4 regions of the Shewanella sp. LZH-2 genome follow, and region 4 is predicted to be linked to each of the others. Evidence: predicted binding sites of a transcription regulator. Region 4 holds the regulator's gene; each other region holds the start of a gene.
The links. The regulator LexA, encoded in region 4, represses DNA repair genes until DNA is damaged. The targets are predictions, from matches to a motif close to TACTGTATNNNNATACAGTA.
Positions count from the first base shown of each region.

Region 1: the regulator LexA is predicted to act here: its motif matches at 1,645-1,664, upstream of JM642_RS07430 (DNA topoisomerase III).
Region 2: the regulator LexA is predicted to act here: its motif matches at 1,580-1,599, upstream of recN (DNA repair protein RecN).
Region 3: the regulator LexA is predicted to act here: its motif matches at 1,669-1,688, upstream of JM642_RS08910 (YebG family protein).

Region 1 covers NZ_CP069350.1:1,640,359-1,643,539, forward strand. Annotated here, with positions in the region: gene JM642_RS07420 (alanine/glycine:cation symporter family protein) at 1-815, opposite strand, end outside; gene JM642_RS07425 (hypothetical protein) at 1,188-1,475, opposite strand; gene JM642_RS07430 (DNA topoisomerase III) at 1,677-3,181, shown strand, end outside.
Region 2 covers NZ_CP069350.1:1,246,021-1,249,201, reverse strand. Annotated here, with positions in the region: gene lldR (LysR family transcriptional regulator LldR) at 1-285, opposite strand, end outside; gene JM642_RS05600 (AEC family transporter) at 538-1,500, shown strand; gene recN (DNA repair protein RecN) at 1,630-3,181, shown strand, end outside.
Region 3 covers NZ_CP069350.1:1,979,040-1,982,220, reverse strand. Annotated here, with positions in the region: gene proQ (RNA chaperone ProQ) at 1-607, opposite strand, end outside; gene JM642_RS08915 (GAF domain-containing protein) at 885-1,343, opposite strand; gene JM642_RS08910 (YebG family protein) at 1,358-1,657, opposite strand; gene JM642_RS08905 (paraquat-inducible protein A) at 1,863-2,498, shown strand; gene JM642_RS08900 (paraquat-inducible protein A) at 2,500-3,117, shown strand; gene JM642_RS08895 (MlaD family protein) at 3,104-3,181, shown strand, end outside.
Region 4 covers NZ_CP069350.1:4,432,859-4,436,039, reverse strand. Annotated here, with positions in the region: gene coxB (cytochrome c oxidase subunit II) at 1-704, opposite strand, end outside; gene JM642_RS19435 (SulA-like leucine-rich domain-containing protein) at 1,110-1,622, opposite strand; gene lexA (transcriptional repressor LexA) at 1,619-2,239, opposite strand; gene plsB (glycerol-3-phosphate 1-O-acyltransferase PlsB) at 2,525-3,181, shown strand, end outside.

The DNA.
Region 1 (3,181 bases), 1.8 Mb from region 4:
CCAGTACCTTGACCCGCTTCGTTGGAGTAAATACCGCGTTTTACCCCCCACATAATCGCAAGACCTAAAATCGCACCAAAGCCTGCATCGAGTCCGAAGGCACTTTTTAGGATCAGCAGAATAATGTCGGGCAGCTGGTCAATGTTAAGGGCGATAATCACGCAGGCGACAATGATATAGCCGAGCGCCATAAAAGGCACTACAGTACTGGCGAACTGCGCAATCCGTTTCACCCCTCCAAAAATAATAAAACCTAATAGCATCGCAAGAATGGCTGCTGTGACATTAGGGTCAATATTGAAGGCGGTTTTTAAGCTTGAACCAATCGAGTTGGCTTGTACCCCAGGCAGTAAAATCCCGCAGGCAAAAATGGTCGCAATGGCAAATGTCCAAGCGTACCACTTCATGCCTAAGCCTTTTTCAATATAAAAGGCGGGGCCGCCGCGGTACTCACCGTTGATTTTTTCTTTGTAGACTTGTCCTAAGGTGGATTCAACGAATGCTGAGCTTGCGCCCAGAAACGCTACCATCCACATCCAAAAAAGAGCGCCAGGGCCACCAAAGGTAATCGCCGTGGCAACACCAGCGATATTACCTGTACCAACACGACCGGCTAAGGTCATGGCTAAAGCTTGGAAGGAAGACACGCCAGCATCGGTGCTTTTGCCATCAAACATTAGACGGATCATTTCGGGTAAATGACGTAACTGTAAAAAGCGTGAGCGCAGGGAGAAAAAGAGTCCTACACCGAGGCAAAGATAAACGAGCGCGGGACTCCAGACGATATTGTTGACCGCATTAACAATCTCATTCATATAATTCAACTCCAATATTCTGTTGTTTTTTGCAGAGTTTTTAAGATTTTTTTAGGTGATTTTGGGTACTAAACAGCCAATTAGGCCTAAGGTTAAAACGCGTGTGTGCGTCCAAGAGCTTCAACATAACGATTTTTTTAGTCACTTCATAGCTAAAGTTGTTAAATATTTGATAATTTAACGTTCTTAATTTGATGGGGTTACTGAGGAGCTTTATTTGGCAGCGTGTTATCTCTGCTGCATTGAGATTTGTAATCTAGTAACTTGAATCATTGAGAAAAGCGGGGGAGATAAGGCGAATTGATTGAGACTATTAACTCAGCCAAAGTGGATAGCGGGGACGGTATTTGTGCAAGGCAAACAAAACTTGGCTTAAATTACCAGCCATAACAGCATCCACAGTCCAAATAGCCATGCCAGGCTACGGCGGCTAACGCGATGTTTTAATAGCAAAGATAGACTTACAGCTACAGGTAGAAACAGGATAAAAGCCCAAGAGAGGAACGGAACCTCAAGATTTAATGTTTCAAGACCCATCCCACAAAGCAGACTTAATGCCAGTAATAAGAGGCTATGAAATAGCATTAATTGATTGAATCTTAATACTAATGCTGGTTTAAATGCGGGTTTAGCATGATAGGGCAACGTCAGTGTATTCATCTCTTTTTCCTGATTCCTCTTTAAGTGATGGAAGGAATAATAAATTTAGATGAGAATAATTCTCAACTAAATTTACACAGCTTTAGTGTTCAGTTAGAGCTTAACGAACTAAATTGGCTCTTGAGCTAAAGAAGGCTGTTTGCACTCTTGTCTGCTTTGGGCTAAATTACACTGTAATTATATCCAGTGTTTAATGTAGATATGATCCTCTATATTGCTGAAAAACCAAGTCTTGGGCGTGCAATCGCCGATGTGCTACCAAAACCCCACAAAAAAGGTGACGGGTTTATTGAAGACGCCCAAGGAAACTGCGTGTCTTGGTGTGTTGGGCATTTGCTTGAACAGGCCGAGCCCGATGCCTATAACCCCGAGTTCAAATCGTGGAAGTTTGAGCATTTACCCATAGTGCCCGAGAAGTGGCAGCTTAAACCTAAGGCCGCGACCCGTAGCCAACTCACTGTACTTAAAAAGCTGGTAAAACAGGCCGATACCTTAGTGAATGCGGGTGATCCAGACAGGGAAGGGCAATTATTGGTTGATGAAGTAATCGCCTATTTGGGCGTGACGGGCGATAAATTACAGCAAACGCAGCGACTCCTTATCAGCGACTTAAACCCGCAGGCGGTGAAACGTGCCTTGTCGCAACTTCGTAGTAACCGTGAGTTTATTCCTTTGTCTACTTCTGCACTTGCCCGGAGCCGTGCCGATTGGCTCTATGGCATGAATATGACACGGGCCTACACCATCCAAGGGAAAAAGGTCGGCTATCAGGGCGTGCTATCCGTCGGTCGAGTGCAAACCCCGCTCCTTGGGCTTATCGTGCGCCGCGATGAGGAAATCGCGCGATTTCAATCTAAACCCTTTTATGAAGTCTTAGCGCATTTAGTAACGGATAAACAACAATCTTTCACTGCGAAGTGGCAACCCAGTGAAGCCTGTTTACCTTATATGGACGAAGAAGGGCGAGTGCTTGCTAAGGGCTTAGCACAAAATGTGGTGCGTCGGATCACCGATAAACCCGCCAAAGTGACCCAGTTAAGCACTAAGGATAAACAGCAGAATCCGCCATTACCCTACAGCTTATCGGCACTGCAAATTGATGCAGCCAAGCGGTTTGGGATGAGCGCTAAGGACGTGCTCGATACCTGCCAGAGTTTATATGAGCGCCATAAGCTGATTACCTACCCGCGCTCTGACAGCCGCTATTTACCTACAGAGCAACATGGTCTAGCAAGCAGTGTATTAGCGGCCATTATGGGGGGGGGGCCCGAGTTAGTCGCACACGCTGAGGCGCCGAATCCTCGGCTTAAATCTAAGGCGTGGGATGATAAAAAAGTCGATGCCCACCACGCCATTATTCCAACGGAAAAACAGCCCAATTTAGGCAGTTTAAGCCAGCGGGAAAGGCAGCTTTATCTACATATTGCCCGCCAGTATTTGGCGCAGTTTTACCCCGCCTATTGCTACAGTGAAACTGCGGTCGAAGTGACCATTGAAGGTGGTCTCTTTAAAACGAAGGCTAGACAGGATAAATCCCTAGGTTGGAAACAACTGTTTGCACGGGAAGCTGATGAACATAAAGAGTCTACGGGGCGAGAATCGCTTAAAAACACTGATGATAAAAGTACCGATAAGGATGCAGAAGATGAGGTGTTTTGTGGCATTTTACCGCCTTTGGCCCTAGGACAAATCCTTCACTGCAACCA
Region 2 (3,181 bases), 1.4 Mb from region 4:
TGTGCCTTCAGGTTTATCGCTGCCAATGCCACTGAGTTCATCGAACTGCGCAATCACACTCTGATATCGCTGAAATAACGCTAAACCTTCCTCGGTTAATCGCAGCTTGCGGGTACTTCGCATAAACAATTGCTTATCGAGCTTTTCTTCAAGCTTGGCCAGCTTACGGCTCACAGTAGCGATAGGCATATCGAGCACTTTCGCGGCTTGAGAAAAACTGCCCGCATTCACCAAATGCACAAACAGATAAATTAACTGCAGCTCAGCGCCAACATCATCAGCCATGTTCAATCCCATCGTTTAGCGTGAGTGCCGCTCACAGATATAAGGCACTAACTCATTGTGTTTTAAACGTAGAATTATTCATTTCTACGACCATAGCGCAATAGCTTCCAAGGCTAATCCTATGCTATTTTGCCAATAAGTTTACTGCGCTAACACCGATTATCGTCAATTACCCTAGGTATTATTCCCTGCTAGCGCACCCACAACGTCTTCTTGCGGGAAAGCAAAAACACAAAAGGATGAGTGAGGGATATGACCATTTTAACCCCTCTGTTTGCCGTCTTCGGGATCATGCTGCTCGGCACACTTGTACAAAAACTGCGTTTTCTCCCAGTAGAAACCGACCAAGTGCTCAATCAATATGTCTACTATATTGCGTTTCCTGCCATTCTCTTGATTGCACTGGCCCAGCAACCGATTGAAGAAATTCTGCAATGGGGATTTATTGCAGGCTATAGCGCCGCCATGCTGATGATTTATCTGATTTGTGTTGGTATATCCTTACTTTTCAATCCTAAACAGCATGCAATTGCCGCCGTGCGCGCCTTAAATGCCACCTTTGGCAATACCGCATTTATTGGTATTCCGCTGCTGGTGATTATATTTCCTGAACAACAAAGCGCCCTAGTTGCCGCCGCCATAGCCAGTTTATTGTCCGTGCTTATGTTTGCCGTGGCCTTGGTCTCGCTGGAGCTTACGACAAATACCCACAGACAACACCACGCCGTAGTGATCATGTGTTTAGCTGTGGTTAAAAATCCCATCGTTATCGGCTGCTTTATCGGCATTGCAATTTCGGCATTGGGGATAACACTGCCCTCTGGCGTAGCGATGATGATCCAACAAATTGGCAATACCTCAAGCCCCTGCGCTTTATTTGCCGTTGGCATGGTATTAGCCAAAGCCATGCGCTACCAAAAAGATAGCAAGGTATTTAGCCTGACGAATCTTATCGAACTTAGCCTTATCAACCTCTTTAAATTAATCCTACAACCCGCATTGGTTTTCTTCATGCTTAAAAGCGTTGGCGTTAGTGGAGATTACTTAGTGATGGGTGTAATCCTCAGTGCCTTACCTACGGCGGCCAGCGTCTATTTACTTGCTCAGCGCTATAACACCCAAGCCTCAACCAGTGCGCAGGGGATATTATTTGGCACTATAGTGACTTTTTTTAGCTTACCTATTTTAGAACAACTTGTTAAAACCTATTCATAAACAAGCGATTAAACTCTAGCTTATTGCAATGTGTCGAATATTTACCCAAAGCCACTTTACTGTATATAAAATCAGTATATACTGTTTATCAATACAGTGATTTGGTAAGTTTTTCGACAGGAACTCATTATGCTTTGCCAACTCAGCATCAATAATTTCGCTATCGTCCGTTTTCTCGAACTGGATTTTCGTCCCGGTATGACCAGCATTACTGGTGAAACCGGCGCAGGTAAATCCATCGCCATCGACGCCTTAGGTTTGTGCCTAGGTAATCGTGCCGATGCCAGCAGCGTTCGCCCTGGTGCAAGTAAAACCGAAGTCAGTGCTCGATTTTCACTACACGATGTTCCCCTTGCCAAACGTTGGCTCGAAGATAACGATCTCGAACTTGATGATGAGTGTATTCTGCGTCGAACTATTGGCAGTGATGGCCGCTCACGCGCCTACATTAATGGCAATCCTGTGCCGTTAACTCAACTGAAATTACTCGGGCAATTGCTGGTCGGTATCCATGGTCAGCACGCCCACCACGCTATGCTAAAGAGTGAGCATCAACTCACCTTGCTCGACAGCTACGCCAATCACAGACTACTGATAGACACAGTGGCAGCAAGCTATCAACGCTGCAAACAAATCGAAGCCGAACTCAAGCAATTAGAAGCCTCACAGCATGAACGTATTGCCCGAAAACAGCTGGTGCAATATCAAGTTGAAGAGCTAGATGAATTCGACCTCAAGGTCGGTGAATTTGAGGACATTGAGCAAGAGCATAAACGCCTCGCCAATGGCACTGAACTGGTGGATAGCTGCCAAGCCAGCCTATATTTACTCACTGATGGCGAAGAGAGCAATATTGAGTCACTGCTTAACAAGGCTGTAAGCCTTGCTGAAAATTTGCAAAGCTATGATCCCGCATTAACCAATGTCAGTACTATGTTAAATGAGGCCCTCATTCAAGTACAAGAGAGCGCGGGAGAATTACAGCATTACCTGAGTAAACTCGAACTCGATCCCGCGCATTTTGCCTATTTAGAGGAACGACTCTCAAAGGCTATGCAACTGGCCCGTAAGCATCATGTTAGCCCTGACAAATTAGCCGAACATCATTTGGCACTCAAAGCGGAACTCACAACCCTCGATGATGATGAAACTAAGTTAGAGGAAATCCAACTCCAAGTTGAAGCGAGTAAAACAGCTTATTTAGCGAACGCACAAAAACTGAGCCAGAGCCGCGCCCGTTATGCAAAAGAACTGGATAAGTTAGTGACTCAATCTATCCACGAACTCAACATGCCCAAGGGTAAGTTCACCATTGAAGTGAATTTTAATCCCGAGATTATGTCGGTAAATGGCAGCGATAATATAGAGTTTATGGTCACAACCAACCCTGGCCAGCCTTTACAACCGATTTCACGGGTAGCCTCTGGCGGTGAATTGTCGCGTATCGGTTTAGGCATCCAAGTGATTACTGCAAAAAAGGTTGCCACTCCTACCCTGATTTTCGACGAGGTGGATGTGGGAATTTCAGGCCCGACCGCTGCTGTGGTTGGCAGAATGCTGCGTAGTCTAGGAGAATCGACTCAAGTACTTTGTGTAACCCATTTACCTCAAGTTGCTGGTAATGGCCATCAACATATGTTTGTGAATAAATTCAACAAGGCGGGCAGTACAGAAACCACTA
Region 3 (3,181 bases), 2.2 Mb from region 4:
TTAAGCCGCTATCAAGCTGAACATGAATGTCTTCTTTGTTAATGTCAGTGATCACGCCGGCTACTGGCGTCATACCTAACTTAACATTGACACGCTGTTTCTTAGCTAAATCGGTCAATTGCGCTTGGACTAAGTTAACAGCAGGTTCAGCCTTAGGAGCCACTTTGGCAGGACGCTCAGTCTTGCGGGCAGGAACAGCTACTTTCTTAGGGGCCTTTTTCGCTGGAGCTTTGCCAGCCGGAGCCACTTTGGTAGCTTGAGCAGCACGCTTAGCCTTGGCTTTTTCTTGGCTTTCTTTCAACATGGCTTGAGCATGATCGATATGTTCTTGCTCTAGCTCGCCACAAGGCTGACCATCAAGATCCACACGCTGGGCACCAGCTTTTACCGATTTGAGGTAACGCCAACTGCTAGTGTAACGTCTTAACGCCACGCGCAGTTGAGTTTTACTGACTTTAGAATCATCAGCCAACCTTTCAGCCAAATCTTGAAACAATCCGATTTTTAATGGCTTAGTTTCACCTTCAGCAATAAAGCACAAAGGAAATGTTTCATACAAATACGCCAAAATTGCGTTGGTGTCGGTCAACTTATCTGTTGATTCCATCATTACTTCCACAGTTAAAAAGGGACATCGAATTCGAGGTGATATAAATCAGCTTCTTACGTGTCGTTTATCTTGGTTAAGCTCACAATTGAGCCAAAGTACAAATTAACATTCTCGCCGAGTTAACTAAAGTTAAAAAATATCAGTTAACCATTTTTTACGGCTAAACCTCTCAGGTTTATTCGGGCCATGCCCAAACAAGCCTTATCAGGGCATGCGCTATTATAAGGCGCACGCCACCGATTGCGACTATGAATTATGCGTTATTGTACGCAAATTAAGCAAATAGGCAGTTTTCGAAGCTTTTTACCAATAATTCCAAGCCCTTTTGGTCTTCTTCGTCAAAGCGGTCAAAAATAGGGCTATCAATATCCAGTACAGCAATCACCTGACCATTAGCGCGAACAGGGATAACAATTTCGGAATTACTGGCCGCATCGCAGGCGATATGTCCATCGAATTGATGCACATCGGCAACCCGTTGAGTTTGATTAGCCAGTGCTGCAGTGCCACACACGCCTTTACCCATCGGAATGCGGGTACAAGCCACTTTACCTTGGAATGGGCCTAATACTAACTGTTCGCCGCGCATAACGTAAAAACCTACCCAGTTTAGTTCGGTTAGGTTGTCATTAAGCAGGGCTGAAAAGTTAGCCATGGCAGCCACTAAATCATCTTCGCCTTCGAGTAACGCTAACGCTTGACGGTTCAGTGATTCATAAAATTGCGGTTTCATATGCTTCCTAAAAATTATTCAGCAGCATCGTCCTTCTTAGACGCTTTTTTGGCTGTGTTTGGTTTTGTTGGCGTACTATTAACTTGAACCACGCCTTTAAGCAAGTTTGTTAGCTCATCTTTATTGTTAGCAAAATAGAATGCGAGCTGTTCGGTTAGACTTTCATCAATCCCAAGTTCCGCTTTCTGAATAAATGGAATGAGGTTATCAGCGATGTCGAGCATCTTATCGTAGGCATCAGCCTCCTTTTTCGATGTGAATGTCATCTTTTCTACCCCTTCTCTTACCACGACAAACTGTGTAATAACTGCCATGACCGCCCTCGCACTGTTTTTATATACAGTAACCAGAATGACATAAAGTGAACTAGTGATGCAAGTGTTCTGATTATTCTGATATTATGACTGCGCTTTATGTTGTGGAGATGGGTCAATCAATTTGATATCTCACCTTATAATTTGTTGTTTTCGGATTATTTGCTCAATCTCAGTGGCTTTGGGGCTAATATAATATTTTTATATGCATGACAATACAGCAGAAAACTCTGTAATCCTCTGTCGTTCCTGCGACTTGGCCATTCGGAAACGTGCCCTCCCAACTGGGGTCAGAGCGTTGTGTCCGCGTTGCAACACCGCACTTTATGACACCCCATACTGTTCAGTAAATGGCATGTTGGCACTGTGCATTACCGCGTTGGTGTTCTATTTTCCTGCTAACTTTTTTCCTGTGCTAGAAATCCATTTTCTGGGCAGTATTCGCACAACAACGGTATTTCAAGGCGCTTTTGCCGTCTTCGATCAAGGTTATTGGGTGGTCGGATTAGCCGTCCTTGCTGCCGCAGTGGTTGGCCCTGGTTTATTGATCCTATCGATTCTTGCGCAAATTTTGATTATAAAATGGGGGCTTGCGAGCCCATTTTGGCGCCATAGTCTCAAACAATTACTCACATTTCAGGGGTTCCTTTCGCAGCTGACAATGCTTGAGATTTATGTGATTAGCTTCCTCGTCTCATCATTTCAATTGTCTGATTTTTCGGATATTTATTTTGGAATGGGTACCTTTTGCTTCACCATGCTTTTTTTAGTCACCCTGTTTTTACAGCGTGAATACGATATTGAGCATATGTGGGGTCTTTTTATGCAGGAACATCACTGATATGAAGCAGCAAGGAAAGGATTTAGGCCTGTGTTTGTGCCGCGTTTGTAGGCAACTCAATAGCAGTGAGGATAGCCACTGTAGTCGTTGTGAGTCAGAATTACAGGTCCGCGATTACAACAGCTTACAAAAAAGTTGGGCGCTGCTTATCACTGCCGCCATTTTATTGGTTCCAGCCAACCTCTATCCCATTACGGTGCTCACCAATCAGGGAAAGGTACGTCACGATACGATCTTTTCCGGAATTGTTCATTTAGTCCAATCGGATATGTTACCCATCGCCATTATTGTGTTTATTGCCAGTATTTTAGTGCCTTGGGTAAAGATTATCGGCTTAGCCACTTATCTGTGTGCTATCAGTTTCAACCTACCAATTTCAAAGCAAAAACTTATGGTGGGATTTCATGTTATTGAGTGGATTGGCCGCTGGTCGATGCTCGATTTATTTGTGATCTCGCTGACCGTTGCCCTCGTGAATATGGGGCAATTACTCGATGCAAAGCCTGCACCTGCGGCCACGGCATTTGCATTGGTGATTTTACTGACGCAACTTGCCGCAAAAGTTTTAGACACTCGTTTACTCTGGGATCGACTGGAACCTCAAGATGACACAAATTGAATCGCCAAAAGTTGTGAAGAAAAAGCTCTTTTCGCCGATTTGGCTGCTCCCGATTGTGGCGCTC
Region 4 (3,181 bases):
ATCGGCATAAATCCATGATCTTTGCCGCAAAGTTCGGCACATTGGCCACGGTAAATGCCGGGTTTATCGATACGGGTCCACGCCTCGTTGATAAACCCTGGGTTAGCATCTTTTTTCACTGCAAAATCTGGTACCCACCATGAATGGATAACATCTTCAGAAGTCATCAGAAAGCGGATTTTTCTATTTACAGGCAGGACAAGGGGCTTATCGACCTCGAGTAAGTAGTGCTCTCCCTTGGCCTCACTACCTTCGATTTGAGGTCTTGGTGTGGCGAGAATACTGTAAAACTCAATATCTTGATCGAAATAGCTGTAATGCCACTTCCATTGCGATCCTGTGACTTTTACCGTGAGATCGGCATTGCTGGGGTCTTCCATGGCAATCAGAGTTTTAGTTGCCGGAATCGCCATTAAGATCAGAATGATAAAGGGAATTATCGTCCAAGCGATCTCAACTTTTGTACTCTCATGGAAGTGTGACGCGACCGCGCCCTTGGATTTTCTGTGGTTGATCATGGCATAAATCATCACGCCAAAAACCACTAAGCCTATCGCGCAGCAGATATACAGAATCGTCATGTGCAGGTGGTATACCTTGCCACTGATTTCTGTTACGCCAGGCGTCATATTGAACCGCATGTCTGCTGCGGCCAACGGTGGGGCGAATAGCACCACGAGTAAACAATACAACCATTGCTTCACAAGACTTCTCCTCTGCTAATTGCAAATAGCAACTACAAAGAAGAGCAACACAGTAAGTCTCAACTCTATGCAAACTCTTCAGTTCCCAAAAAAGTGTTTCTGACTTCAACGTGCGTTGGCGGCTTACTTATGATCAAGTATTGTTACTGCTGGTATTAGCCACACTGGCACATACTGCTGAATAAACCCATTATTCTCAATTTTTGTGGGCGAGCGATATTCGAAAATAACGCGATATTTCTGCCTAAACAGGCGATATATCATGTGCGCCTAAATCAAACATACTTGCTGTTTAAAAATTGATCAAGATCACTTCTTTTTCTAATTGTCTGAAAAATTGCCAAAAAAAAGCCTCACATTCACAGGTGAGGCGGCTTTCAAGGCTAAATACGGTGTGAAAAATTTTTAATGAACAGAGCTGAAAAATGCGGGTTGAGTAAATTTAGCCGATTGTGTGAGATTGGTGCTAGAAGGTTGGTCATTCGTTGAACCTTCAAGCACGATACCCATTGCACGTGCGCTCTTTGCTACAATTTGTAGGCGACGATTATCGCGAGTATCTAGGGCGTTAATCCAAGTAATCACTGCGCTAGATGTGCCACTGGTTAAGGCTTTTTCCATCGCCCAAAGGGTTTCGACCTCATCTTTTGCGTGAACCAATAGTACGCGATCCATACGCACACCTGCGTTTGCTAATAGCTGCTTGTAGCCAATACTAGGTGGGTTGATGAGCACTATCCATCTTCCCTGTTGGCTCAGTTGGGCAAGTTGTTTGCTCAGCTGTGTCAGCTCTTGGCGCCCTTGGCTCTGAGTTGGCATAGTGACTATTGATGTATGCTGCCAGTCGGTCTCTGTATCTCGAACCGTATCGAGCCATAAACCGGGGTGACGCGGGGCATTACCTAATAGTTTGTTCATAGCCAATCTCCGTTGCGGATCACCCCTACGGCGAGCCCTTCAATTGTTAGACTTTGGAAACTCAAATCGACTTTAATCGGTGAATAGTCTTCATTCTCGGCATGTAGGTAGACTAAATTACCTTTTTTTTCAAAGCGTTTTACGGTTACATCATCATCAACGCGAGCAACAACAACTTGTCCATTGCGCGCTTGTTGTACTTTATGAACGGCAAGCAGGTCACCCTCAAGGATGCCGATATTCTTCATACTGTCGCCTTTTACGCGCAGCAGGAAATCGGCAGCAGGGTGGAACATGCTGGGGTCGACTTGGTAATACTGTTCGACATGCTCTTGGGCGAGAATAGGTTCACCCGCTGCCACTTGGCCAATCAGTGGCAAGCCTGTTTCGCGGTTATCTTCTTCCTCTACAGGGAGACGGATCCCGCGGGAAGTACCAGGCATGATCTCGATGCAGCCTTTTTTCGCCAATGCCTTAAGGTGTTCTTCTGCGGCATTTGCACTTTTAAAACCCAAACGGGTGGCAATTTCGGCCCGAGTGGGTGGCATGCCAGTCTCGGCAATATTACGTTTAATCAGCTCTAAAATTTCGGCTTGGCGTGGCGTCAACGGTCTCATGGTCTTTCCTGTTTTTCTATACAGTTACTGTTAGTATATACAGTATTATTTGTAGTGCAAGTATTAACCACTTTTAACTTGGTCAGCTAGATCTGCAAATAACCGTAATCGTCATCTATGGGGTGAATGCCATTTGCACGGCAGCAATAAATGGCGTTGCCTAAAGTGCGTTACTAAGTCATTAAAATCAGCTGCTGAATCCTGCATCTTTAGGTTGTTTGGGTATATTCTCTAGAATCTGGTATTCTATGGGGCTAATGAACGTACTTACATTGCATAAGAATAATGCCTAAACAAGACTCTCTTTGGTTGAAATCATTACGTTGGATCCAAAAGCACTTAGTGCACACTATTGTTGTGCCACAGGATCCCTTTGCCGATCTGAATCTGGATGCCTCCAGACCGCTTGCTTATGTAATGAAAACAGAATCCCTGAGTGATATTGCTGCGTTAAGCGAGATCACCACGAAACTTGGTTTGCCAAGCCCTTACGAGCCGCTGGTGGTGAATGGCGTTGTGGCGCCACGGGTGGTATGCCTTGAAGGTCGTAAGCCCTTATTTGGTGAACGCGCCAGCAATGAGCCATTCCTCGAATGTTTTATGCGTTTGTTGGCCGTCCATAAGGAAAAGCCAGAGTTAGATATCCAGCTGGTGCCTGTGAGTCTGTATTGGGGTCGTACTCCGGGTAAAGAAGACGACACCATGAAGGCGGCAGTGCTTGAGCGCGAGAACCCTACTTGGTTACGTAAGTGCTTGATGATCCTATTTTTGGGCCGTCACAACTTTGTGCAATTTTCTAATGCGGTATCGCTGCGTTACATGGCCGACGAACATGGTACCGATATGGGCATTGCCCATAAATTGGCTCGAGTAGCGAGAGTGCATTTTCGCCGCCAACGTAAGGTGATGACGGGGCCTGTGTTGCCTAATCGTCAGGCGTTA